One region of the Actinosynnema sp. NPDC023587 genome, then DNA from elsewhere that is predicted to be linked to it. Evidence: riboswitches for the same ligand, from Rfam matches in the RefSeq annotation. Region 1 holds a riboswitch; each other region holds the start of a gene.
The links. A riboswitch is a leader RNA that binds a small molecule or an ion and turns the genes downstream of it on or off. The one in region 1 is predicted to bind cobalamin.

Region 1 (7,776 bases):
CAGGTCGCAGCCGGCCTGCCAGAGCCCTCAACCCACTAACCCGATACCGCCCCACCTCACCCTCACCGCCCCACCTTCACCAGCTCACCCTCACCAGCTCACCATCAACAGCCTCACCCGACGTGGGGCTTATTCAGCGACGCCAAAAGGAGCCCTCATGTCAGCCCCCACCGCACCCATCACCGCGATCACCACCGCCCAGACCGCACCTCCTCCCCCGCCGGACACCGACATCGTCATCGTCGGTGCGGGCCCGAACGGCCTGATGCTCGCCAACGAGCTGCTGCTGGCCGGCATCCGCCCGACCGTCCTCGACGCGCTGCCCGAACGCACGTGCACGCCCAAGGCCAACGGCCTGGTGGGTCGGGTAGTCCAGGCCCTGGACTACCGGGGGCTGCACGAGATCGTCACCGGCAGTCCCTCGCCACCGACACCGGCACCGTTCTTCCAGTTCGGCGCACTGCCGCTGGACATGTCCACAGTGGAGGACCACGCCCTGTTCGTCCTGCCCGTGCCGCAACGGTGGCTGGAGGAACTGCTGGAGCGCCACGCGGGCGTGGAGATCACGCGCGGCCACCGGGTGACGGACCTGACCCAGCACGACGGTCACGTGACAGTGGACGTCTCCGGTCCGGACGGCCCGTACGAGCTCACCGCGCGCTACGTCGTGGGTGCGGACGGCGGCCACAGCGTGGTCCGCAAACGGGCCGGCATCGGCTTCCCCGGCGTGACCGACAGGGGTTTCACCCACCGCACGGGCCAGGTGGTGATCCACGAGCCGATGGCCGACCACCGGACCGGCCGGCTGGAGGTGCCGGGTCTGGGCGGGCTGAGGCCGGGCACGTTCCACCGGACCGAGCACGGCGTCTTCGCGTTCGGCATGTTCCAGCCGGGCATCTACCGCATCGCCATGATCGAGTGGGGGCAGTCCGGCCTGACCGACACGGACGAGATGCCCCTGTCCGAACTCCAGGAGGCCGCGACGCGCGTCCTGGGCATCGAACTCCCGATGAGCGAACCCGACGACGGCCACCCACCGGCGCTCACCCGCCGCGCGGAAGGCACGAACTCCCGCCTGGCCGACCGCTACCGGAAGAGCCGCGTCTTCCTGGTGGGCGATGCCGCCCACGTCCAGTCCGGCGTAGGCGGGCCAGGGCTGAACCTCGGCCTTCAGGACGCCCTGAACCTGGGCTGGAAGCTGGCCGCCGAACTGCACGGCTGGGCACCCCCGGACCTGCTGGACACCTACGAGTCGGAACGCCGCCCGGTCGCCCGACGCGTGATCACCCACAGCCGAGCCCAGTCGGCCCTGCTGTCCGGAGGTCCCGACATCACCGCGCTCCGCGAGGTCCTGACCGAACTCCTCCAGGACGAGACCGCCGTCCGCCGCGTCTCCGACCTGATGTCCGGCGCGGACACGGTCTACGCCATGGACACCGCACCCCACCCGCTCACCGGCCGGTGGATGCCCGACATCCCCCTGCCGGACAACAAGACCTTCGCCCACCTGGCCCGCGACGGCCGCCCGCTACTGCTCGACTTCACCGACGACGCGGCGCTGAGCACCACCGCCATCCCTTGGGCGGACCGGGTGGACGTCCACACCACCTCCACACCGAACCCACCAGCCGACGCGGTTCTGGTCAGACCGGACGGTTACGTGGCCTGGGCGGGCACCACACCGAACGACCTGGCCCACGCCCTGCGCCGGTGGTTCGGCACACCGGCCGCGACAACTCCTCGGTGAACCGCAGCCCCTCGACACCCTTCCCCGACCAGCCGATCGGATGCGCGAGCGAAAGGCCCGGTTCGGGTCGGGTGTCGGTCATCTCGTGGCGGGAGCACTGCGGTCCGGTCAGAGCCCGAAGCGAGGGGTGGCGAACGGCCAGTCGCGGGCGATCCACTCGGGCACGAAGGCATCGAGCGCGCGTTCGAGTTCGGTGCCCGCGTACTCGTCCACCACCCACCACGAGATGAGGGCGTCCTCGGCCGGGTCGATGTACACGCACCCCAGCAACGCGGTCTCGTCGTTGTCGAACAGCGCGTAGTTGAACGACTCGTGCGCCTCGGCTTCCTGGGCGTGGCGGGCGAGGTCGGCGCGGTTCGCTTCGTAGCTCATGGTCGCGGGCGGCCAGTTCCACTGCTCGCCGAAGATCGACCACAGCCGTTCCCGCGAACCCATGACGGCGGGGTAGTCCCGGTCCGCATCGGACTCCTGGATGGGCCTCAGGTGGTGGTCTGCGCCCAGGTCGACGCGGGTGGGGTGGACGAAGTCGGACGGCAGCCAGGACATGGCCGGATTGTGCGTCATCAGAAAGCGCGCCGTAAAGCCGGTGCGGTCTCCGGAAGACGACCTGCGGGAAATCCAGTGGCACGACGAGAGGAGCAGACCCGACACTGCGCGGATGGCCTTGCCGAACGGCTTGACGCTGCGCACCGCCGAACCACGTGATCTGGACCAGATCGCCGCGCTGCTGACCGAGCGCGGCGACCCCGAGGACGCCGTCGACCACCGCTTGGTGGTGTCGGACCCGGACGCCGGGTGGGGGACGTGCGCGGTCGTCGTGGACGGCGATCGGGTCGTGTCCACGATGACGTTGCTGGACGAGGAACTCGTCCTGGACGGGGTGGAGATCCGCGCTGGACAGGTCGAGCTGGTGGCCACCCACCGGGACTACGAGGGGCGCGGGCTGGTCCGGGAGCTGATGGGGTGGGCGCACGAGCGGTCAGCGGCGCGCGGGCAGCGGGTGAACGTGATGATCGGCATCCCGTACTTCTACCGGCGGTTCGGCTACACCTACGCGATCCCGATCGCCCCGACGCGGGACATCGTCGGCACGCCGCCGACGAGTACCGACACGGTGCGCGAGGCGACGTTCGACGACATCCCGGCGATGGCTGCGTTGCAGGATGCCGAGCAACGCCACGCGGACCTGCGGATGCCGCACGGGACCGAACTGTGGCGTTGGCTGGTGGCGCGGGGCGGCAGCACCCAGTGGCTGGTGGAGCGGGACGGCGTGCCGGTGGGCACCGGCCGTTCGACTCCTCCGGAGGAGGGCGTCCAGTTGTGCGAGGTGGCCGCCGTGGACGCCGCCGCCCTGCACGCGCTGATCGCGCACACCGGGGCGAGGTCGGCGAACGAACGGCCGGGGACGGTCGCGGGCGAAGCGCTCGAACCTTTCCTAGGCCCGGTGCCGGAGCAGGCGAAGTCGTACTACGTGCGGGTCGCCGACCCGGTGGCGTTGCTCGACCACCTGCGCCCGGTGTTCGGCAGGCGGTTGGCGGCCTCGTCGTTCGCCGACGAAACGGGCGAGGCCGTCGTGTCGTTCTACCGCTCGCACGTCCGCCTGCCGTTCCACGCCGGCGAGGTGGGCCCGATCGTCCTCGGCGGCGTGATGCAGGCACCGCACGCGGTGGGTGGGGCCGGGGTCGCGCCGGACGTGCTGGAGTCGCTGCTGTTCGCGCCGCACGGCCTGCGCGGGCTGGCCGCGCGGTGCCCGGACGTCTACCCCGGCCCGAACGAGGACCTGATGCACGTCCTGTTCCCGCCGGTCCGGAGCGACCTGCTGACCTTCTACCTCCCGTAGCCGACCGATTCGACGCCCGAGCCGTGCCGGACAGGCCTGACAGTCCGGACAGGCTCGACAGCGGATCGGTGGCGGCGGGCAGACTGGCCACGTGTCCGACTACTCCTCAGTGCTGTCCACCCTGCGTCAGGTTCGCGGTCTCAGCCCGTTCTTCGCCTTGGACGTGGGTCGTCCCGCGCCCGGTGCGGACGAGGGCGGTTGGCGGACCGGCGAGGATCTGCTGGGCGGGGCGGTGCTGCCGGACACCTTGCGGTCCATCGGTGAGCGGTATCGGACCGATGAGGCCCGGGTTTCGGCGTCCTTGTTCTTCCTCGGGTACACCGCTCGGCTGCTCTGCCCGACGGTCGCCGCGCACGCCGTCGACGGGGTCGCGCCGGACATCCGGCCGGGGAACGTGTGGTGGCACTTCGGCCCGGACGGGATGCGGGTGCGGATTGACGAACCCGTGCCGGGCGTGTCGATCTCCGAGTCGTTGGAGCCGGTGGTGGCCGCCATCCGGGAGGTGGTGCCGGTGGCGCGGGGACTGCTGTGGGGCAACGCGGCGTCCTCGATCGCCGGGGCGTTGCGGACGGTGAGTCGCAGTGGCACGGCGTCCGCCGAGCAGTGCGTGGCGTTGGGCGAGCGGCTGTTGGGCGAGCCGCCGTTGCGGGACTCCGGTGATTTCCTCCCGTCCACCGGCGAGGTCGCGTTCCGGCGACGCAGTTGCTGCCTCTACTACCGCCTCGACGGCGGGGGGACGTGCGGCGACTGCCCGTTGCCGCCGCGCTGAGTCCACCTCAACGCATCCACCCGCCTCCACCCGCATCCGGGGCACCGACCAGTCGGGAAGTTCGGACGTGACGTTGACGTCGACGAACCGGAGACGGCGGGGCTGAGCGTGATGAAAAGCCGGAAGCGTGACGAAAAGCGGCCGACAGGGCGTCCGGGTGCGCTTCGGACCACGGAGCCGTCACCTGCGGTGTCGGCCTGATCAATCCAAGAATCAGGACAAAAGCGGCGCTTGATCGTGTGGGGTGCACGTGAGGTGGACAACAACTCGTCTGGTCGGTTGTGCCTGCCCGTGGTGGACATCTACGGTTCCACAGCCGCAGTGGACGGGAAGCCGGTGGGAATCCGGCGCGGTCCTCGCCACTGTGACCGGGGAGCCAACCCGCCGAGAACGTCACTGGTCGCACGGTGCGACTGGGAAGACGCGGGGACGGTAGCGATCCGGGAGTCAGGAGACCGGCTGCGGCGAGAGTTGTCGTTGACCTTCCACGAGGTATGGAGGAGGCCGTCTTGACGAGCCCCGCGCACCCCCTGTCCATCCCCATCCCCAAGTGGGCCTACGCCGTCGCACTCGTCGCCCTGCTGGTCACCTGGCTGGTGCTCCAGGAGAACGGCATCGCACTCGGGCACGCCGCCGAGTCGCTGCACGAGTTCTTCCACGACGGGCGTCACGCGCTCGGCGTCCCGTGCCACTGATGCCGGCCGTGGACACCTACAAGAACGTACTGCTGCGCGGGATCGGCGCGGGTGGCGTCGCCGGTCTGCTCGCGGGTCTGGTCGGCCTCGTCGTGGTCGAGGTGCCGATCCGGGCCGCGCTGGCCGTGGAGGAGGCGCGGGCCGCGACCGAGACCGTCGAACCCGGCGCGCACGACCACGGCGAGATGTTCGGTCGGGGCACGCAGATGCTCGGTGGCGTGCTCGCGGCGGTGATCGTCGGGTTGGCGGTCGGCGCGCTGTTCGCCACCGCCTACGCGGGCTCGCGGCGCTGGTTCGCGGACCGGCCGCCGTTCAGCCGGAGCGTGACGCTCGGGGCGGCGGTGTTCGGGGCGGCGGCGCTGCTGCCGGCCGTCAAGTACCCGGCCAACCCGCCGGCGGTGGGCGACCCGGAGACGGTGGACTACCGGACGGTGCTCTACCTCGGGCTCATCGCGGCCGGTCTGCTGGTGGTGTTCGGGGCGAGCTTGCTGGCATCCCGACTGGCCCACCTGGGCGGGCCGGTCCGGTTCACCGTGGTCGCGCTGGCCGTGGTCGTCGCGTTCGCGGTGATCCTGCTGGTCTTCCCCGGCGCGCCGGACGCGGTGCCGGCGGACGTGCCGAGCAGCGTGCTGTGGGAGTTCCGCCTGGCGTCGCTCGCCGAAACCGCCACCCTCTGGCTGGGTCTCGGCGTCGTGTTCGGCCTTCTGGTCGATCCGTCGGTACGCAGCGGCACCAAGGCGAAAGCCGTCGCCGCCTGATCACGGCTGACAGCACACGGCTGACAGCACTGCGGAAAGCACACAGCAAAACAGCACATGGCGGATGAACGGCACGCCCCTCGCGGTACGCACAACGGGGGACGTGCCGTTTTCGCACGAGTGTGGTGCGAGCTGTCCGAATCAGACTGTCCGAATCAACTGCCCGGATCGAGTTCCCCGATCACACTGCCCCGATCGAGTTGCCCGGGTCAGGCGCGCAGGGCGGCGAGGGCGGTCAGGTCGATCCCGACCAGGGAGTCGCGGAAGATCCTGCGCTCCCCCGCCGGCACCGGCACGTCGCACGGCACGACGAGCACCGTGCACCCCGCCGCCACGGCCGAGGTCACGCCGGTCGGCGAGTCCTCGATCGCGACGCACGCCGCCGCGTCCACCCCCAGCAGGTCGGCGGCCTTGAGGTACGGGTCCGGGAGGGGTTTGTTGCGGCCTCCGACCTCGTCACCGCACACCGTCACGTCGAACAGGTCACGGCCGATGGTGTCCAGCGCGAGTTCGGTCAACCCCCGCTCGGTCGAGGTCACCAACGCCATCGGCACGCCCGACGCCCGCACCGCGCGCAGCGCCTCCCGCGCCCCCGGACGCCAGGGCAGCCCGGCGCGGAACACCTCTTCGGTGCGCCGCAGGATCCACGCCGCGCCGTCCGCCGTCTCCTCCTCGGTCGGCGTCACGCCGACCTCGGCGAACAGGAGCGCCATGGTCGTGGGCATGTTCGACCCGACCATGGCCTGACGGGTCTCCAGCGACAGCGTGCCGCCCAGCTTCTCGGCGAACTCGTAGAGCGGGATGTCCCACAGCTTCTCCGAGTCCAACAGCGTGCCGTCCATGTCCCACAGCACCGCTCCGACGTCCCACCGCACCGCTTCGGCGTTCACCACGGGGCTTCCTCCACCTTCACCACACGGACCTTCCCGCTCTGCACCCCGCACCCCTCTGGTCGGGACCTACCGCCGACGCGGTTCAGCCGAGAGCCGAACACCGGGTTCAGCCGCCGCGCAGGTGTTCGGACCGTCGGACGGTCTCGGCGCGGCGGATCGGGTCGGGTGGCGTCCACCGTTCCGGCACACCCGCCGTGACCTGCGCTGTCGACCAGGGGCGGCGCACCGGGGCGGAACCGGGGGCGGGCCGCGCCGCACGTCGCGACGAGCCGGTCGGCCGGCACGCCCGGGACGGGCGGGGGGACACGAGCCGACATGCCACAAGCCTACGGCGTCGGGTCTGCGGCGGTGGTCGTAGTCTGACCCGGTGACCGATCCGGACCAGGCCGCCAAGATCCCCTTCGACCCCGCGAAACCGCTCACCAACCCGATCATGGTAGCGGCGTTCGAGGGGTGGAACGATGCTGGAGACGCTGCCAGCACGGCGATCGAGCACCTCCAACTGACCTGGGACGCCACGCCGCTCTCGGAGATCGATCCGGACGACTTCTACGACTTCCAGGTGACCCGCCCGACCGTCCGCATGGTCGACGGCATCACCCGAAGGGTGGAATTCCCGACCACGCGCCTGTCGGTCTGCCGGCCGCCGGGATCGGCCACGGACGTGGTGCTGGTGCACGGCATCGAACCGAACATGCGCTGGCGCAGGTTCGCGGGCGAGCTCCTGGGCCACATCGAGGACCTGGGCATCACGACGGTGGTCACGCTCGGCGCGCTGCTCATGGACACCCCGCACACCCGGCCGGTCCCGGTGACGGGCACCGCCTACGACGCGGCGGCGGCGCAGAAGTTCGGGCTGGAGCGGTCCCGCTACGAGGGGCCGACCGGCATCGTCGGCGTGTTCCAGGACCTGTGCGTGCAGGCGGGCGTGCCGGCGATCTCGTTCTGGGCGGCGGTGCCGCACTACGTCTCCCAGCCGCCCTCGCCCAAGGCGACCCTGGCGCTGCTGCACCGGGTCGAGGAGGTGCTCGACGTGGAGGTGCCGCTGGGCGCGCTGCCCGAGCAGGCCGAGGA
Region 2 (7,776 bases), on a different contig from region 1:
GGGCGCGGAAGATCCGGTTCGTCTCCTCGTGCAGCGTCCGCGTGCGCACGGCGTCGGGCCGGGTGCTGTCGCCGACGTACGCGGCGGGTGCCTTGCCGGTCAACGCCCGCACGGTCGCGATCATGCCGCCGTGGTACTGGAAGTAGTCGTCCGAGTCGGCGATGTCGTGCTCGCGGGTGTCGATGTTCTTCGCCGCGACGGCGATCCGCCGGTAGGCGCTCTCCATGTCCTGGCGCGCCTCGACACCGTCGAGCTCGCGCCCGTACGCGTAGCCGCCCCACACCGCGTAGACCTCGGCCAGGTCGGCGTCGTCGCGCCAGTTCCGGCTGTCGATCAGCGGCAGCAGGCCCGCGCCGTACGCGCCCGGCTTGGAGCCGAAGATCCGCAGCGTCGCCCGCCGCCGGTCGCCGTGCGCCGCCAGCTCGACCTCCGCGTGCGCCCGCACGAAGTTGTCCTCGGCCGACTCGTCCAGCCCGGCCACGAGCCGCACCGCGTCGTCCAGCAACGCCACCACGTGCGGGAAGGCGTCCCGGAAGAAACCGGAGATCCGCACCGTCACGTCGATGCGCGGCCGGCCGAGCTCGGCGAGCGGCACGACCTCCAGGCCGGTCACCCGGCGCGACTGGTCGTCCCACACCGGCCGGACGCCCAGCAGCGCCAGCACTTCCGCGATGTCGTCGCCGGAGGTGCGCATCGCCGAGGTGCCCCACACCGACAGGCCCACCGACGGTGGCCACTCGCCGGTGTCCGCGCGGTAGCGCTCCAGCAGCGAGTCGGCCATCGCCTGACCGGTCTCCCAGGCCAGCTTCGACGGCACCGCCTTCGGGTCCACCGAGTAGAAGTTGCGGCCGGTCGGCAGCACGTTCACCAAGCCCCGCAACGGAGATCCGCTCGGGCCCGCCGGCACGTACCCGCCGTTCAAGGCGTGCAGCACGTTGGTCATCTCGTCGGTGGTGCGGGCCAGGCGCGGCACCACCTCCAGCGCGCCGAACTCCAGGATGCGCGCGACGTCCTCGTCGTCGGTCACCGTCCGGGCGACCGCCGGGTCCCAGTCCGCCGCCTCCATGGCCTCCACGAGTTCCCGCGCCCGCGCCTCGACGGCGTCGGTGGCGGTGCGGGTGTTGTCCTTGAGCCCCAGCGCTTCCCGCAGACCGGGCAGCGCGGCCACCTGGCCGGCCCACACCTGCTTGGCCTGGAGGATGGCCAGCACCAGGTTGACCCGGGCGGCCCCGGTCGGTGCCTCGCCGAGGACGTGCAGGCCGTCCCGGATCTGGACGTCCTTCACCTCGCACAGCCAGCCGTCCACGTGCAGGATCAGCTCGTCGAACTCGGCGTCGTGCGGCCGGTCGGCCAACCCGAGGTCGTGGTCCAGCTTCGCGGCCTGGATCAGGGTCCAGATCTGCGCGCGGATCGCGGGCAGCTTGGCCGGGTCCATCGCGGCGATGTTGCCGTGCTCGTCGAGGAGCTGCTCCAGGCGCGCGATGTCGCCGTAGCTGTCCGCGCGGGCCATCGGCGGCACCAGGTGGTCGACCAGGGTCGCGTGCGCGCGGCGCTTGGCCTGCGTGCCCTCGCCCGGGTCGTTGACCAGGAACGGGTAGATCAGCGGCAGGTCGCCCAGCGCGGCGTCCGGCCCGCAGCCGGCGGACATGCCGACCGTCTTGCCGGGCAGCCACTCCAGGTTGCCGTGCTTGCCGACGTGCACCACGGCGTCCGCGCCGAATTCGGCCTCCAGCCAGCGGTACGCGGCCAGGTAGTGGTGGCTCGGCGGCAGGTCCGGGTCGTGGTAGATGGCGATCGGGTTCTCGCCGAACCCGCGCGGCGGCTGGACCATCACCACCACGTTGCCCGACCGCAGGCCGGCCAGCACGATCTCGCCCTCGCGGTCCTTCGAGCGGTCCACGAACAGCTCGCCGGGCGCTTCGCCCCAGTGCCGCTCCATGTCCGCGCGGGTGTCGGCGGGCAGCGTCGCGTACCACTCGCGGTAGCGCCCGGCGGGCAGCCGCACCGGGTTGCCCTGGAGCTGCTCCTCGGTCAGCCAGTCGGCGTCCTGGCCGCCGGCCGCGATGAGCGCGTGGATCAGCGCGTCGCCGTCGAGGTCGGCCACGCCCGGCAGCCCGGTGCCGATGTCGTAGCCGTTGTCCCGCAACGCGGCCAGCAGCCGGACCGTGCTGGCGGGGGTGTCCAGGCCGACCGCGTTGCCGATCCGCGAGTGCTTCGTCGGGTACGCCGAGAGCATGACCACGATCTTGCGCTCGGCCGGCGGGATGTGCCGCAGCCGCCCGTGCCGCACCGCGATCCCGGCGACGCGCAGCGCGCGTTCCGGGTCGGCCACGTACACGGTCAGGCCGTCCTCGTCGATCTCCTTGAAGGAGAAGGGGACGGTGATGATCCGGCCGTCGAACTCGGGGATCGCCACCTGCGTCGCGGTGTCCAGGGGGGACAGCCCGTCGTCGTTGCCGTCCCACGCCGCGCGGCTGCTGGTCAGGCAGAGCCCTTGCAGGACCGGGACGTCCAGCTCCGCCAGCGCGCCCACGTCCCAGGCGTCGTCGTCACCGCCGGCCGACGCGGTGGCGGGCTTCGTGCCGCCCGCCGCCAGCACGGTGACCACCAGCGCGTCGGCCTTGCGCAGCTCGGCCAGCAACGCCGGTTCGGCGGTGCGCAGCGACGCGCAGTACACCGGCAGCGCCCGGCCGCCCTTCTCCTCGACCGCGTCGCACAGGGCGTGCACGAAGGCGGTGTTCCCGGCCACGTGGTGCGCCCGGTAGTACAGGACCGCGACCACCGGCCCGTCGCCCTCGACCGCCGGCCGCTCCAGCACGCCCCAGTTCGGCGCGGCCTCCGGCGGGTCGAAGCCGAACCCGGTCAGCAGGACCGTGTCGGACAGGAACTTGTGCAGCTCGGCGAGGTTCACCGGGCCGCCGTGCGCCAGGTAGGCGTGCGCCTCGGCGCAGACGCCGCCGGGCACCGTGGACAGCTCCATCAGCGGCGCGTCCGGGTTCTGCTCACCGCCCAGCACCACGACCGGGCGGGGACCGGCCAGCAGCCGGTCCAGGCCCTCCTCCCACATCCGCCGACCGCCCAGGATGCGCACCACCACCAGGTCGACGCCCTCCACCAGGGCGGGCAGGTCGTCCGGGGTCAGCCGGGCGGGGTTGCCCAGTCGGAAGTCGGCACCGCTGGAGCGGGCGGACAGCAGGTCCGTGTCGGAGGTCGACAGCAGCAGGATCACGTGCGGGCTCCATCCCTCGGGGGTCCTCGCCCCGGTCGTAGGGGACGGCGGGCGGAGTTCCTGACTCCCGGGCTCGCGCCCGGTCACAGTGGCGGGACCGCGCCGGATTCACACCGGCTTCCTCCTGTTGCTTCGCCGTTCGGAGGTCACCCTAACGGGCGGTTAGCATCCAGCCCATGCCCCAGGACCGCGAGCGCCCCGACGCCTGCCCCGGCGCGGTCGACGTGCACCGGGCCGCCGACGGCGGGCTGGCGCGGGTGCGGCTGCCCGGCGGCACGCTGACCGCCGCCCGGTTCGACGTCCTCCGGCGGGCCGCGCTGGAGCTGGGCGACGGCGGGATCGAGCTCACCTCGCGGGCGAACGTGCAGATCAGGGGCCTGGCCCCGGGTGCGGAGCACGAGCTGGGCGCACGCCTGCGCGCCGCCGGGCTGCTGCCCTCGCCGACCCACGAGCGGATGCGCAACATCATCGCCGCGCCGCTGGAGGACAACCAGGACCTGGTGGACGCGGTGGACGCCGCGCTGTGCCGGGTGCCCGGCCTGGCCGACCTGCCCGGCCGCTTCCTGGTCACGATCGGTGCGGCGGTGAGCGGTCTGGGCGGGGACATCGGCCTGGTGGGTGACGCGCTGTTCCTGGCCGGCCGCGACTCGGGACTGCGCGTGACGGACCCGGTGGCGTCCGTGGTCGCCGCCGCGCGCGAGTTCCAGGCGATCCGGGGCACCGCGTGGCGCTTGTCCGAAGTGGACGGCGGTGTGCGGCGGATCACCGCCGCGCTGGGCGTCCCGGGGCCAGCGGTCGTCGCGCCCGCTGTGATTCCGGTCGCACCCGGCCCGCACGGCGACCGGGTGGTGGCGGGTGTGCCGCTGGGCCGGTTGGACGCCCGGCTGCTGGCCGGCACGCCGGTCCGGGTCACCCCGTGGCGCAGCGTCGTGGTGCCGCCGGGGACGGACACGTCGGGCCTGTTCACCGACCCCGCGTCGCCGTGGCACGGGGTGTCCGCGTGCACCGGCCGGCCGGGCTGCGCGAAATCCCTGACCGACGTGCGGGCGGACGCGAGCCGCTGGATCGGCACCCCGCACCGGGGCTCGGTGCACTGGTCGGGCTGCGCCCGGCGGTGCGGCCGGCCGGCGGGCGACGTGGTGGAGTTCGTCGCGACCGGCGACGGGTACGAGGAGATCAGGTGACCAGCTACATCAGAGACGGCGCGGAGATCTACCGCCGGTCGTTCGCCACCATCCGGGCCGAGGCCGACCTGTCGGGTCTGCCGGCGGACGTCGCGCGGGTCGCGGTGCGGATGATCCACGCGTGCGGCATGGTCGACCTGGTCGACGACATCGGCCACTCCCCCGGCGTGGTCGCCGCCGCGCGGGGTGCGCTGCTGGCCGGCGCGCCGGTGCTGTGCGACGCGCGGATGGTCGCGTCCGGCGTGACCCGGGGCAGGCTGCCCGCCGACAACGAGGTGCTGTGCCTGCTCGGCGACGCACGGGTGCCCGCGCTGGCGCGGGAGATCGGCAACACCCGCAGCGCGGCGGCGCTGGAGCTGTGGGGCGACCGGCTCGACGGCGCGGTGGTCGCCATCGGCAACGCGCCCACCGCCCTGTTCCACCTGCTCGACCTCATCGCCGCGGGCGCTCCCCGGCCCGCCGCCGTGCTGGGCATCCCGGTCGGGTTCATCGGGGCCGCCGAGTCCAAGCAGGCCCTCGCGGAGAGCGGTCTGGAGCACCTGGTCGTGCGCGGTCGGCGCGGTGGCAGCGCGATGACCGCGGCGGCCGTCAACGCGATCGCGAGCGAGGACGAATGACCGGCAGGCTCTACGGCGTCGGGGTCGGTCCCGGCGACCCGGAACTGGTGACCGTGAAGGCCGCCCGGCTGATCGGCGAAGCCGACGTCGTGGTGTTCCACAGCGCCCGGCACGGCCGCAGCGTCGCGCGCCGGATCGCCGAACCGTACCTGCGCGGTGACCAGATCGAGGAGCAGCTCGTCTACCCGGTCACCACCGAGGACTCCGACGACTACCAGGGCGAGATCGACGCGTTCTACGCCGAGTGCGCCGCGCGGCTGGCCGCGCACCTGGACGCCGGGCGGACCGTCGTGGTGCTGGCCGCCGGCGACCCGTTCTTCTACGGGTCCTACATGCACCTGCACAAGCGGCTCGCGGACAGGTACCCGGCCGAGGTGGTCCCCGGCGTCACGTCGGTCAGCGCCGGTTCGGCGGTGATCGGCCGGCCGCTGGTGGAGCGGGACGAGGTGCTGACCGTGCTGCCGGGCACGCTGCCCGTGGACGCGCTGACCGCGCACCTCGCGACGGGCGACCCGGTGGCGGTGGTGAAGCTGGGCCGCACGTTCCCGCGCGTGCGGGAGGCGCTGGAGCGCGCCGGGCGGCTGGACGAGGCGTGGTACGTGGAGCGCGCGACGACCGGCGGCCAGCGCACCGCGCCGCTGGCCGAGGTCGACCCGGACGGCGTGCCGTACTTCTCCCTGGCCCTGCTGCCCAGCAAACCCGCACCCGCCGAAGCCGCACCCGCCGGGCACCCGCCCGCCGAAGCCGCACCCGCCGAGTCCGCTCCCGCCGAGTCCGCTCCCGCCGGGCACCCGTCGACCGGGCGCGGGCAGGTCGTCGTGGTGGGGCTGGGCCCGGCGGGTCCGGAGTGGCTCACGCCCGAGGCGCGGCAGGCGCTGGCCGAGGCCGAGGACCTCGTCGGGTACGTCACCTACCTCGACCGGGTGGCCGACGTCGCGGGGCAGCGCAAGCACGCCTCGGACAACCGGGTCGAGTCCGAGCGCGCCGCGTTCGCGCTGGACCTGGCGAAGCGCGGCCGGAAGGTCGCGGTGGTCTCCTCCGGCGACCCGGGCGTGTTCGCGATGGCCGGCGCGGTGCTGGAGGTGGCCGCCGAGGAGGAGTTCGCGGACGTCCCGGTCCGGGTGCTGCCCGGCGTGACCGCCGCGCACGCCGTGGCGAGCCGGGCCGGCGCGCCGCTGGGCCACGACTACTGCGTGCTCTCGCTGTCCGACCGGCTCAAGCCGTGGGAGGTCATCGCCGAGCGGCTGGAGGCCGCCGCGCGGGCCGACCTGGTGATCGCGATCTACAACCCGGCTTCGCGCAGCCGCCGCCGGCAGGTCGAGGCGGCGCGCGAGCTGCTGCTCCGGCACCGCTCGCCGGACACGCCGGTGGTGATCGGCCGGGACGTCGGCGGGCCCGAGGAGGACGTGCGGGTCGTGCGGCTGGCCGACCTCGACCCGGCGGCGATCGACATGCGGTGCCTGCTGATCATCGGCTCCTCGCAGACCCTGCGCACCGGGCGCGGCGTGGTGTTCACGCCCCGGCGCTACCCGTCCTGAGCGCCGCCGGCACCCGATCCGAGCCACGTCAGCGCCGCGTCGACCGTCGCCACGGTCGGCGCGGCGGGCGCGGGCGGGCGGCGGACCACCACCACCGGCAGCCCGAGGGCGCGCGCGGCGACCAGCTTGGCCGCCGTCATGTCGCCGCCGCTGTCCTTGGTGACCAGGACTTCCACGGCGTGGCGGCGCATCAGCGCGAGCTCACCGTCCACGTCGTACGGACCGCGAGCCAGCACGACCTCCAGCGCGGTGGGCCCGGCCGGCGGGTCGACGGTCCGCGCCACGCCGGCGGCGAACGCGCCCAGCCCGTCCCGCCCGGTGGTCACGAACGCCCGCCGGCCGCCGACCACCCGCGCCGCCTCCGCGACCGAGTCGACCCACGTCCAGCGGTCGCCCGCCCGCTCCGCCCAGCCCGGTCGGCGCAGCACCAGCAGCGGCACACCCGCCTCGGCGGTCGCGGCGAGCGCGTTGGCCGTGATGCGGTCCGCGAACGGATGGGTGGCGTCGACCACGGCGGCCACCCGCTCGGCCCGCAGGTAGGCGACCAGCCCGGCCACGCCGCCGAACCCGCCGACCCGCACCTCCCCCTCCGGCAACCGGGGCGAGGCCACCCGACCGGCCAGCGACGACACCACCCGGGCCAGGGGTGCGGCGCGCCGGGCGAGTTCCCGCGCCTCGCCCGTGCCGCCGAGCACCAGGACCGTCCGCGCCGGCTCCGCGAGCCGGTCCCCGCCGGACGTCACGGGCGGCAGCGGGCGGTGGAGTACAGGTGGCTGTCCGGGAAGCCCTCGGCGGCCAGCACCGCGCCCACGACGATGACCGCCGTCCGCTTCACCCCGGCGTCGGCCACCTGCCCGGCGATGGTGGCGAGCGTGCCGCGCAGCACGAGTTCCCCGGCCCGGCTCGCGTGCGCCACGACCGCCGCCGGGCAGCGCGGCCCGTAGGAGGGCAGCAGCTCGGCGACCACCTCGGCGATCCGCTGCACGGCCAGGTGCAGGACCATCGTGGCCCGCGACGCCCCGAGCGTCGCCAGGTCCTCGCCCGGCGGCATCGGGGTGGCGCGCGCGGACGTGCGGGTCAGGATCACGGTCTGGCCGACGCCGGGCACGGTCAGCTCGCGCTTCAGCGTGGCCGCCGCCGCCGCGAACGCCGGCACGCCGGGCGTCACGTCGTACGGGACGCCCAGGACGTCCAGCCGCCGCATCTGC
Region 3 (7,776 bases), on a different contig from region 1:
ACGACGAGGCCGAGGTGCTGGAGCACGCGGTCTCCGACCGGCTGGTCGAGCGGATGGCCGCGTTCCTGGGCGACCCGGTGCGCGACCCCCACGGCGACCCGATCCCGGCGGCGGACGGGACCGTCCACCGCCCCGACGCGGTGGCGCTGCCCGACGCGCCGGCCGGGGCCCTCGTGCGGGTGGCGCGCATCTCGGACTCCGACGCGGGGTTGCTGAAGTACTTCGCCGACCACGGCATCGTGCTGGACGCGGACCTGCGCCTGCTGGAACCCGCGCCGTACTCGGAGGACGTCGCGGTGCTCGCGGTCGAGCACGGGATTCGCGCCGAGCTCGGTCGGACGGCGGCCGGCGCGGTGTGGGTCTCCCTGCGCTGACCGTCGTCGCACGCGCTCCGGTGCGCCGGTCGGGGCGGGTGCCCGCGCACTGCTCCGGACACCCGCCCCGATCAGGTCACGCCGACGTCTCCCGGACCCGGCGGGTGGCCTCGACCAGGTTGCGCAACGCGGGCTCGACCTCGGCGTAGCCGCGCGTCTTCAGCCCGCAGTCCGGGTTGATCCACAACCGCCCGCCCGGCACGACCCGCGCCGCGGCGGCGACCAGCTCGGCCACCTCGTCCACGCCGGGCACGCGCGGCGAGTGGATGTCGTACACGCCCGGCCCGACGCCCCGGCCGAACCCGGCCGACCGCAGGTCGTCCAGGACCTCCATCCCCGACCGGGCGGCCTCGATGGTGGTCACGTCCGCGCCCAGGCCGTCGATCGCGTCGATGACCTCGCCGAACTCCGAGTAGCACAGGTGGGTGTGCACCTGGGTCCCCGCCGCCGCGCCCGAGGTGGCCAACCGGAACGACCCGACCGACCACTCCAGGTACGCCGCGTGGTCGGCCCGCCGCAGCGGCAGGAGCTCGCGCAGCGCGGGTTCGTCGACCTGGACGACCCGGATGCCCGCCGCCTCCAGGTCGGCGATCTCGTCGCGCAGCGCGAGCGCCACCTGGTCGGCGGTCTCGCCCAGCGGCTGGTCGTCGCGCACGAACGACCACGCCAGGATCGTCACCGGGCCGGTCAGCATGCCCTTCACCGGCCGCGTGGTCAGCGACTGCGCGTAGGAGCTCCACGGCACCGTGATCGGCGCGGGCCGCGACACGTCACCGTGCAGGACCGGCGGGCGCACGCACCGGGAACCGTAGGACTGCACCCAGCCCAGGTCGGTGACCGCGAACCCGTCGAGGTGCTCGGCGAAGTACTGCACCATGTCGTTGCGCTCGGGCTCGCCGTGCACCAGCACGTCCAGACCGATGTCCTCCTGCAACGCGATCACCCGCGCGATCTCCTCGCGCATCCGCTCCTCGTACTCGTCGCGGGACAGCTCCCCCGACCGCAGCCCGGCGCGGGCGGTGCGGATCTCGGTCGTCTGCGGGAACGAACCGATGGTCGTGGTGGGCAGCGCGGGCAGGTCGAGGTGCGCGTCCTGCGCGGCGGCGCGTTCGGCGTACGGCGCGCGGTCGCGGTCCTCCGGCCCCAGCGCGGCCAGCCGCGCCCGCACGGTCTCGTCCCGGCGGGGAGCGGCGACCGGCTCGTCGGCCACGTCCGCCCACCCGCCGTCCACGCCGTCCCGCAGCGCCTGGCCGAGCAGCACGACTTCGCGCACCTTCTGCCGCGCGAACGCCAGCCGCCCGCGCACCTCCGGTTCCAGCGCCGTCTCGGCGGCCAGGTCGTAGGGCACGTGCAGCAGCGTCGAGGAGGTCGAGAGCACGACCTCGGCGGCCGAGCCGAGCAGCGACGCGGCGGTGGCCAGCGCGGCCCGCAGGTCGGTGCGCCACACGTTGCGGCCGTCGACCACACCGGCCACGAGGGTCTTGGCGCGCAGCGCGGGCACGCTCGCGACGCCGGCCGCCGTGCCCGCGACGAGGTCCACGCCGATGGCCTCGACGGCGGTGCCCGCCAGCACCTCCAGCGCCGGGCCGAGCGCGCCGTAGTAGCCGGTGACCAGCAGCTTCGGCCGGGAGTGCAGCGCGGCCAGGCGGGTGTAGGCCCGGCCGAGCGCGGCCAGTTCGGCCGGCGGGCGGTCGGCGGCGAACGCGGGTTCGTCCAGTTGCACCCACGCGACGCCCTCGGCGGACAGGGCCACCAGCAGCTCGACGTAGACGTCGACCAGGTCGTCCAGCCGGGCCAGCGGGTCCGCGCCCTTGGCCAGCAGCAGGAACGTCACCGGTCCCAGCACCACGGGCCGGGTGGTGATCCCCAGCTCGCGGGCCTCCCGGTACTCGGCCAGCGGCTTGTCGCCGGCCAGCCGGAACTCGGTGTCGGGGTCGATCTCGGGCACCAGGTAGTGGTAGTTGGTGTCGAACCACTTGGTCAGCTCCAGCGGCGGCAGCTCGTCGGTGCCGCGCGCCGCCGCGAAGTAGCTGTCCAGCTCCGACTCGCGCCGGTAGCGCCGTGGCACCGCACCGACCAGGAAGGCCGTGTCCAGCACGTGGTCGTAGAACGAGAAGGTGTTGGACGGTACCGAGTCCAGCCCGGCGTCGCGCAGTTCCGCCCAGGTGGCCGCGCGCAGTTCGGCCGCGACGGCCGAGAGGGCCGCGTGGTCGATGCGCCCGGCCCAGTACCGCTCGACGGCCCGCTTGAGCTCCCGTCGGGGACCGATCCGGGGGTAGCCCAGGACGGTGGTGCCGATTCCACTGGTCACTAGCTCTCTCCTCGCGAGCGTGCGTGAACGCCGGAGCTTCCCGGGGCGCGCTTCGCGGGCGGCGCGAGGCCGCGTCCGCCGCGACCCGCCCGAGAGGTCACCGGACACCGCGCACCCGGTGGGCGCGCGGGCGGGTGGCAGGTCTTCGGACTCGCGGGCGCACACCTCACGCCTACCGGCCGTCGCTTCCCACGCTCACGCGCAGTGCTTGGTTGACGGCTTTCGTTCCCGCTCACCGCTGCGGGGCAGTCCCGGACTCCCACCGGGTTCCCTCTTGCCTCGCCCCGACCGACGATCGACCAGGGCGAACCACCAGCACCCGCGAGCGTAGCGCAGCGCGGGGACCTCTCCCGAGGAACGGGAACCGCCGCCGCGATCGCCTTCGGGTGCCGGTGCGGGATGTCACCGAGTCGTCCGGGAGCCCGGCCCGGTCCCCCCGCTGCCTCCGAGGTCGGCGATGCGGCCGTTTCCCGCCGGCCGGCACCGGTTTCCGGCGAGCCGCGTTCCGCCTTCTCCACAACTCCCTGCCGCGCAACCGTTTCGCGGTCGACGACGGCGCGGCCCACCGACCGCGGCGTGGCGCGGGTGAGGTGCCGACCTGGGCCCGGAGACGCGTGTCACGCGATGCACATCGCCCCGCGACACGCCCATGTGGGGCCCGGTTGCGAACGGATCTACAACATGTAGTGTCTCGCCCGTCGAAGGTTCCGACGCCCTCCCCGAGGGCCGAGGAGGCAAGAGGGAACCCGGTGCGAATCCGGGACTGCCCCGCAGCGGTGAGCGGAAACAACCGCCGTCAGACAGCACTGGGAGCGCGTGCTCCCGGGAAGCGACGGCCAGTAGGTCCGGCTGGACAGCCGGGTGTCCGCGAGTCCGAAGACCTGCCGTCGATGCGCGCGCCGGCCGGCGCGCGCGTGTCCGGGGCCTCGTGGGCGGGCCGACACGGATGGTCGCGCCGTTGCGCGCGCTCTGTGCGGTCGCCGCGTGCTCCGGGCCGTTGAGGCTCGCGAGGAGAGGGCTTTGTCGACCACAACCACGGGCACCGGTGTCGCGCAGGTTCGAGTGATCCGCCGCGACGGCACCGTCTCGGCCTTCGACCCCACCAAGATCCAGGTGGCCATGACCAAGGCGTTCCTGGCGGTGGAGGGTGACGTCGCGGCGGCGGCGTCCCACCTGCACCCGCTCGTGGCGGAGTTGACCGCCCAGGTGGAGAGCGCCCTGCTCAAGCACGCCCGCCCGGAAACCACCCTGCACATCGAGCAGATCCAGGACCAGGTCGAACTGGTGCTGATGCGCGGCGGCCACCACAAGGTCGCGCGCGCCTACGTGCTGTACCGCGACGAGCACGCCAAGGCCCGGCAGGTCGTACCCGCGCCGGTGCAGTTCCGGGTCAAGGGCGCGGACGGCGACCTCGTCCCGGTGGACTGGGCGCGGATCGCGGTCGTGGTCGGCGAGGCGTGCGCCGGCCTGGCCGACGTGTCGGCGGACCCGGTGCTCTCCGAGGTCCGGCGCGCGCTCTACGACGGCATCTCGGTGGACGAACTGGCCGTCGCGCTGGTGATGTCGGCGCGCACGCTGGTGGAGACCGAGCCGAACTACTCCTTCGTCGCCGCCCGCCTGCTGCTCGACCAGTTGCGCCGCGAGGTGCTGACCAGGGTCGCGGGCCGCCCGGTCGAGGCGACCGGCGAGCAGATGTCCTACCTGGACTACTTCCCGGACTACGTCCGGCTGGGCATCGAGCTGGACCGGCTGGACCCCGCGCTGGAGTCGTTCGACGTGGCGCGCATCGCGGCGGCGATCCGCCCGGAGCGCGACGCGAAGTTCGACTTCCTGGGCATGCAGACGTTGTACGACCGCTACTTCCTGCACGACCACGGCGTCCGGTACGAGCTGCCCCAGGCGTTCTTCATGCGGGTCGCGATGGGCCTGGCGCTGCGCGAGGACGACCGCGAGGCGCGGGCGATCGAGTTCTACGAGCTGCTCTCCACGTTCGACTTCATGTGCTCCACCCCGACGCTGTTCAACTCGGGCACCACCCGGGCCCAGCTCTCGTCGTGCTTCCTGACCACGGTCGACGACGACCTGGCGAGCATCTTCCAGGGCTACCAGAACAACGCGCTGCTGGCGAAGTTCTCCGGCGGGCTGGGCAACGACTGGACCCCGGTGCGCGGCATGGGCGCGCACATCAAGGGCACCAACGGCCAGTCGCAGGGCGTCGTGCCGTTCCTCAAGATCGCCAACGACACGGCGGTCGCGGTGAACCAGGGCGGCAAGCGCAAGGGCGCGGCCTGCGCGTACCTGGAGACCTGGCACGTCGACGTCGAGGAGTTCCTCGACCTGCGCAAGAACACCGGCGACGACCGGCGGCGCACGCACGACATGAACACCGCGAACTGGGTGCCCGACGAGTTCCTGCGCCGGGTCGAGGCGGACGCCGAGTGGACCCTGTTCTCCCCGGACGAGACGCCGGACCTGCACGACTCCTACGGCCTGGACTTCGCCACCCGCTACCGCGCCTACGAGGAGGCGGCCGACCGGGGCGAGATCCGCGTGTTCAAGCGCGTCCGCGCGACGGACCTGTGGCGGCGGATGCTGACCATGCTGTTCGAGACCGGCCACCCGTGGATCACCTTCAAGGACCCGTGCAACCTGCGCTCCCCGCAGCAGCACACCGGTGTCGTGCACTCGTCCAACCTGTGCACCGAGATCACCCTGAACACCAGCGCCGACGAGGTCGCGGTGTGCAACCTCGGCTCGGTCAACCTGGCCAACCACGTGACGGCCCAGGGCCTGGACGCCGAGCGGCTGCACCGCACCGTCCACACCGCCGTGCGCATGTTGGACAACGTGATCGACATCAACTTCTACACGATCCCCGAGGCCCGCCGGTCCAACCTGCGGCACCGGCCGATCGGCCTGGGCCTGATGGGTTTCAGCGACGCGCTGTTCACCCTGCGGCTCGTGCCCGGCTCGCCCGAGGCGGTGGAGTTCGCCGACCGCAGCATGGAGCACATCGGCTACCACGCGCTGTCGGCGTCGGCGGACCTGGCCCGCGAGCGCGGCAGCTACGAGTCGTTCGAGGGCTCGCTGTGGAGCCGGGGCGTGCTGCCGATCGACTCGATCGCGCTGCTCGCCGACGCCCGGGGCGGGGCGCTGGACATGGACACCTCGTCCACCCTGGACTGGGACGCGCTGCGCACCAGGGTGCGCGGCGGGATGCGCAACTCCAACACCATGGCGATCGCCCCGACCGCGACGATCTCCAACATCTGCGGCGTCGGCCAGTCCATCGAGCCGCTGTTCCGCAACCTGTACGTGAAGTCGAACATGTCCGGCGACTTCACCGTCCTCAACCGCTTCCTGGTCGACGACCTCAAGGCGCTGGGCCTGTGGGACGAGGCGATGGTGTCGGACCTGAAGTACTTCGACGGCTCGCTCGCGCCGATCGACCGGGTGCCCGAGGAGCTCAAGGCCCTCTACGCCACCGCGTTCGAGGTCCCGTCCGAGTGGCTGATCGAGGCCGGGTCGCGCCGCCAGAAGTGGATCGACCAGGCGCAGTCGCTCAACCTCTACATCGCCGCGCCCAACGGCCGCAAGCTGGACAACCTGTACCGGCTGGCCTGGCACAAGGGTCTCAAGACGACCTACTACCTGCGGTCCACCGCGGCCACCAGCGTGGAGAAGTCCACGTTGCGCGGCACCGACGGCAAGCTCAACGCCGTCCGTCCGGGCTCCGCGCCCGCGCCGACGCCCGTGCCCGCCGTCGCACCCGCGCCGACGCCCGCCGCGCCGCCCGCACCGGCCGGGCCCCCGTCGATCCCGACCACGACGTCGGACGACGCGCTCGTCTGCTCCGTCACCGACCCCGACTGCGAGGCCTGCCAGTGACCACCGACCTCCCCGACACCTCCGGCCTCGGTTCCATCGCCCGGGGCGCGGACCGCGTGCACGTGGACGACAAGTCCATGATCAACGCGCGCGCCGACGTCAACCAGCTCCTGCCGCTGAAGTACCACTGGGCGTGGGAGAAGTACCTGGACGGCTGCGCCAACCACTGGATGCCGACCGAGGTCTCCATGCAGGCCGACATCGCCCTGTGGCGCTCCCCCACCGGCCTCACCGACGACGAGCGGCACGCGATCAAGCGCAACCTCGGCTTCTTCGCCACCTCGGAGTCGTTGGTGGCGAACAACATCGTGCTCGCCGTGTACCGCCACCTGACCAACCCCGAGTGCCGCCAGTACCTGCTGCGCCAGGCGTTCGAGGAGGCCGTGCACACCCACACGTTCCAGTACATCTGCGAATCGCTCGGCCTGGACGAGGGCGAGCTGTTCAACATGTACCGCGAGGTCCCGTCGATCACCGACAAGGCCGCGTGGGCGCTGAACTACACCCAGCACCTCGAAGACCCCGAGTTCCGCACCGGCACGCCGGAGACCGACCAGGCGTTCCTGCGCGACCTGGTGGCGTTCTACGTCGTGTTCGAGGGCATGTGGTTCTACACCGGCTTCGCCCAGATCCTGTCGTTCGGGCGGCGCAACAAGATGATCGGCATCGCCGAGCAGTACCAGTACATCCTGCGCGACGAGTCGATCCACCTGAACTTCGGCATCGACTCGATCAACCAGATCAAGATCGAGAACCCGCACCTGTGGAACGACGCCTTCCAGGCCGAGGTCCGCACCATGCTGGGCGAGGCGTGCGAGCTGGAGATCGCCTACGGCCGCGACACCATGCCCAACGGCCTGCTCGGGCTCAACGCCGAGCAGTGCGAGCAGTACATGCACTTCATCACCAACCGGCGCTGCGCGCAGCTCGGCCTGGCCCCGGTCTTCGGCCCGTCCGACAACCCGTTCCCGTGGATGTCGGAGGCCATCGACCTGAAGAAGGAGAAGAACTTCTTCGAGACGCGCGTCACCGAGTACGCCTCGGGCTCGTCGCTCGACTGGGACTGATCCTCCCGGGGGCCGGGGCCGCCGCCCCGGCCCCGCGCCCGGCACACCCGATCCCGCCGCGACACCGGAGTGGAAAGGCGACCAGCAGTGCGCTGCCCGTTCTGCCGCAACGCGGATTCCCGCGTGGTCGACTCGC

Region 2: it holds a riboswitch for cobalamin, as region 1 does, so the genes downstream of both, cobN (cobaltochelatase subunit CobN) here and AB0G01_RS31540 (CbtB-domain containing protein) in region 1, are expected to answer to the same signal.
Region 3: it holds a riboswitch for cobalamin, as region 1 does, so the genes downstream of both, AB0G01_RS28175 (ribonucleoside-diphosphate reductase subunit alpha) here and AB0G01_RS31540 (CbtB-domain containing protein) in region 1, are expected to answer to the same signal.

The regions. Positions count from the first base shown of each region.
Region 1 covers NZ_JBFABG010000018.1:65,972-73,747, reverse strand. The annotation lists gene AB0G01_RS31565 (TetR family transcriptional regulator) at 1-39, shown strand, start outside; gene AB0G01_RS31560 (FAD-dependent monooxygenase) at 158-1,747, shown strand; gene AB0G01_RS31555 (N-acetyltransferase) at 1,856-2,293, opposite strand; gene AB0G01_RS31550 (GNAT family N-acetyltransferase) at 2,406-3,587, shown strand; gene AB0G01_RS31545 ((2Fe-2S)-binding protein) at 3,679-4,356, shown strand; cobalamin riboswitch at 4,645-4,835, shown strand; gene AB0G01_RS31540 (CbtB-domain containing protein) at 4,866-5,051, shown strand; gene AB0G01_RS31535 (CbtA family protein) at 5,051-5,809, shown strand; gene AB0G01_RS31530 (HAD family phosphatase) at 6,019-6,702, opposite strand; gene AB0G01_RS31525 (PAC2 family protein) at 7,070-7,776, shown strand, end outside.
Region 2 covers NZ_JBFABG010000007.1:248,946-256,721, forward strand. The annotation lists gene cobN (cobaltochelatase subunit CobN) at 1-3,229, opposite strand, end outside; cobalamin riboswitch at 3,263-3,397, opposite strand; gene AB0G01_RS20860 (hypothetical protein) at 3,406-4,413, shown strand; gene AB0G01_RS20865 (precorrin-8X methylmutase) at 4,410-5,030, shown strand; gene AB0G01_RS20870 (precorrin-2 C(20)-methyltransferase) at 5,027-6,568, shown strand; gene AB0G01_RS20875 (cobalt-precorrin-6A reductase) at 6,556-7,311, opposite strand; gene cobM (precorrin-4 C(11)-methyltransferase) at 7,308-7,776, opposite strand, start outside.
Region 3 covers NZ_JBFABG010000013.1:86,818-94,593, forward strand. The annotation lists gene AB0G01_RS28165 (metal-dependent transcriptional regulator) at 1-374, shown strand, start outside; gene metE (5-methyltetrahydropteroyltriglutamate--homocysteine S-methyltransferase) at 451-2,685, opposite strand; cobalamin riboswitch at 2,804-3,014, opposite strand; cobalamin riboswitch at 3,371-3,589, shown strand; gene AB0G01_RS28175 (ribonucleoside-diphosphate reductase subunit alpha) at 3,706-6,573, shown strand; gene AB0G01_RS28180 (ribonucleotide-diphosphate reductase subunit beta) at 6,570-7,640, shown strand; gene nrdR (transcriptional regulator NrdR) at 7,728-7,776, shown strand, end outside.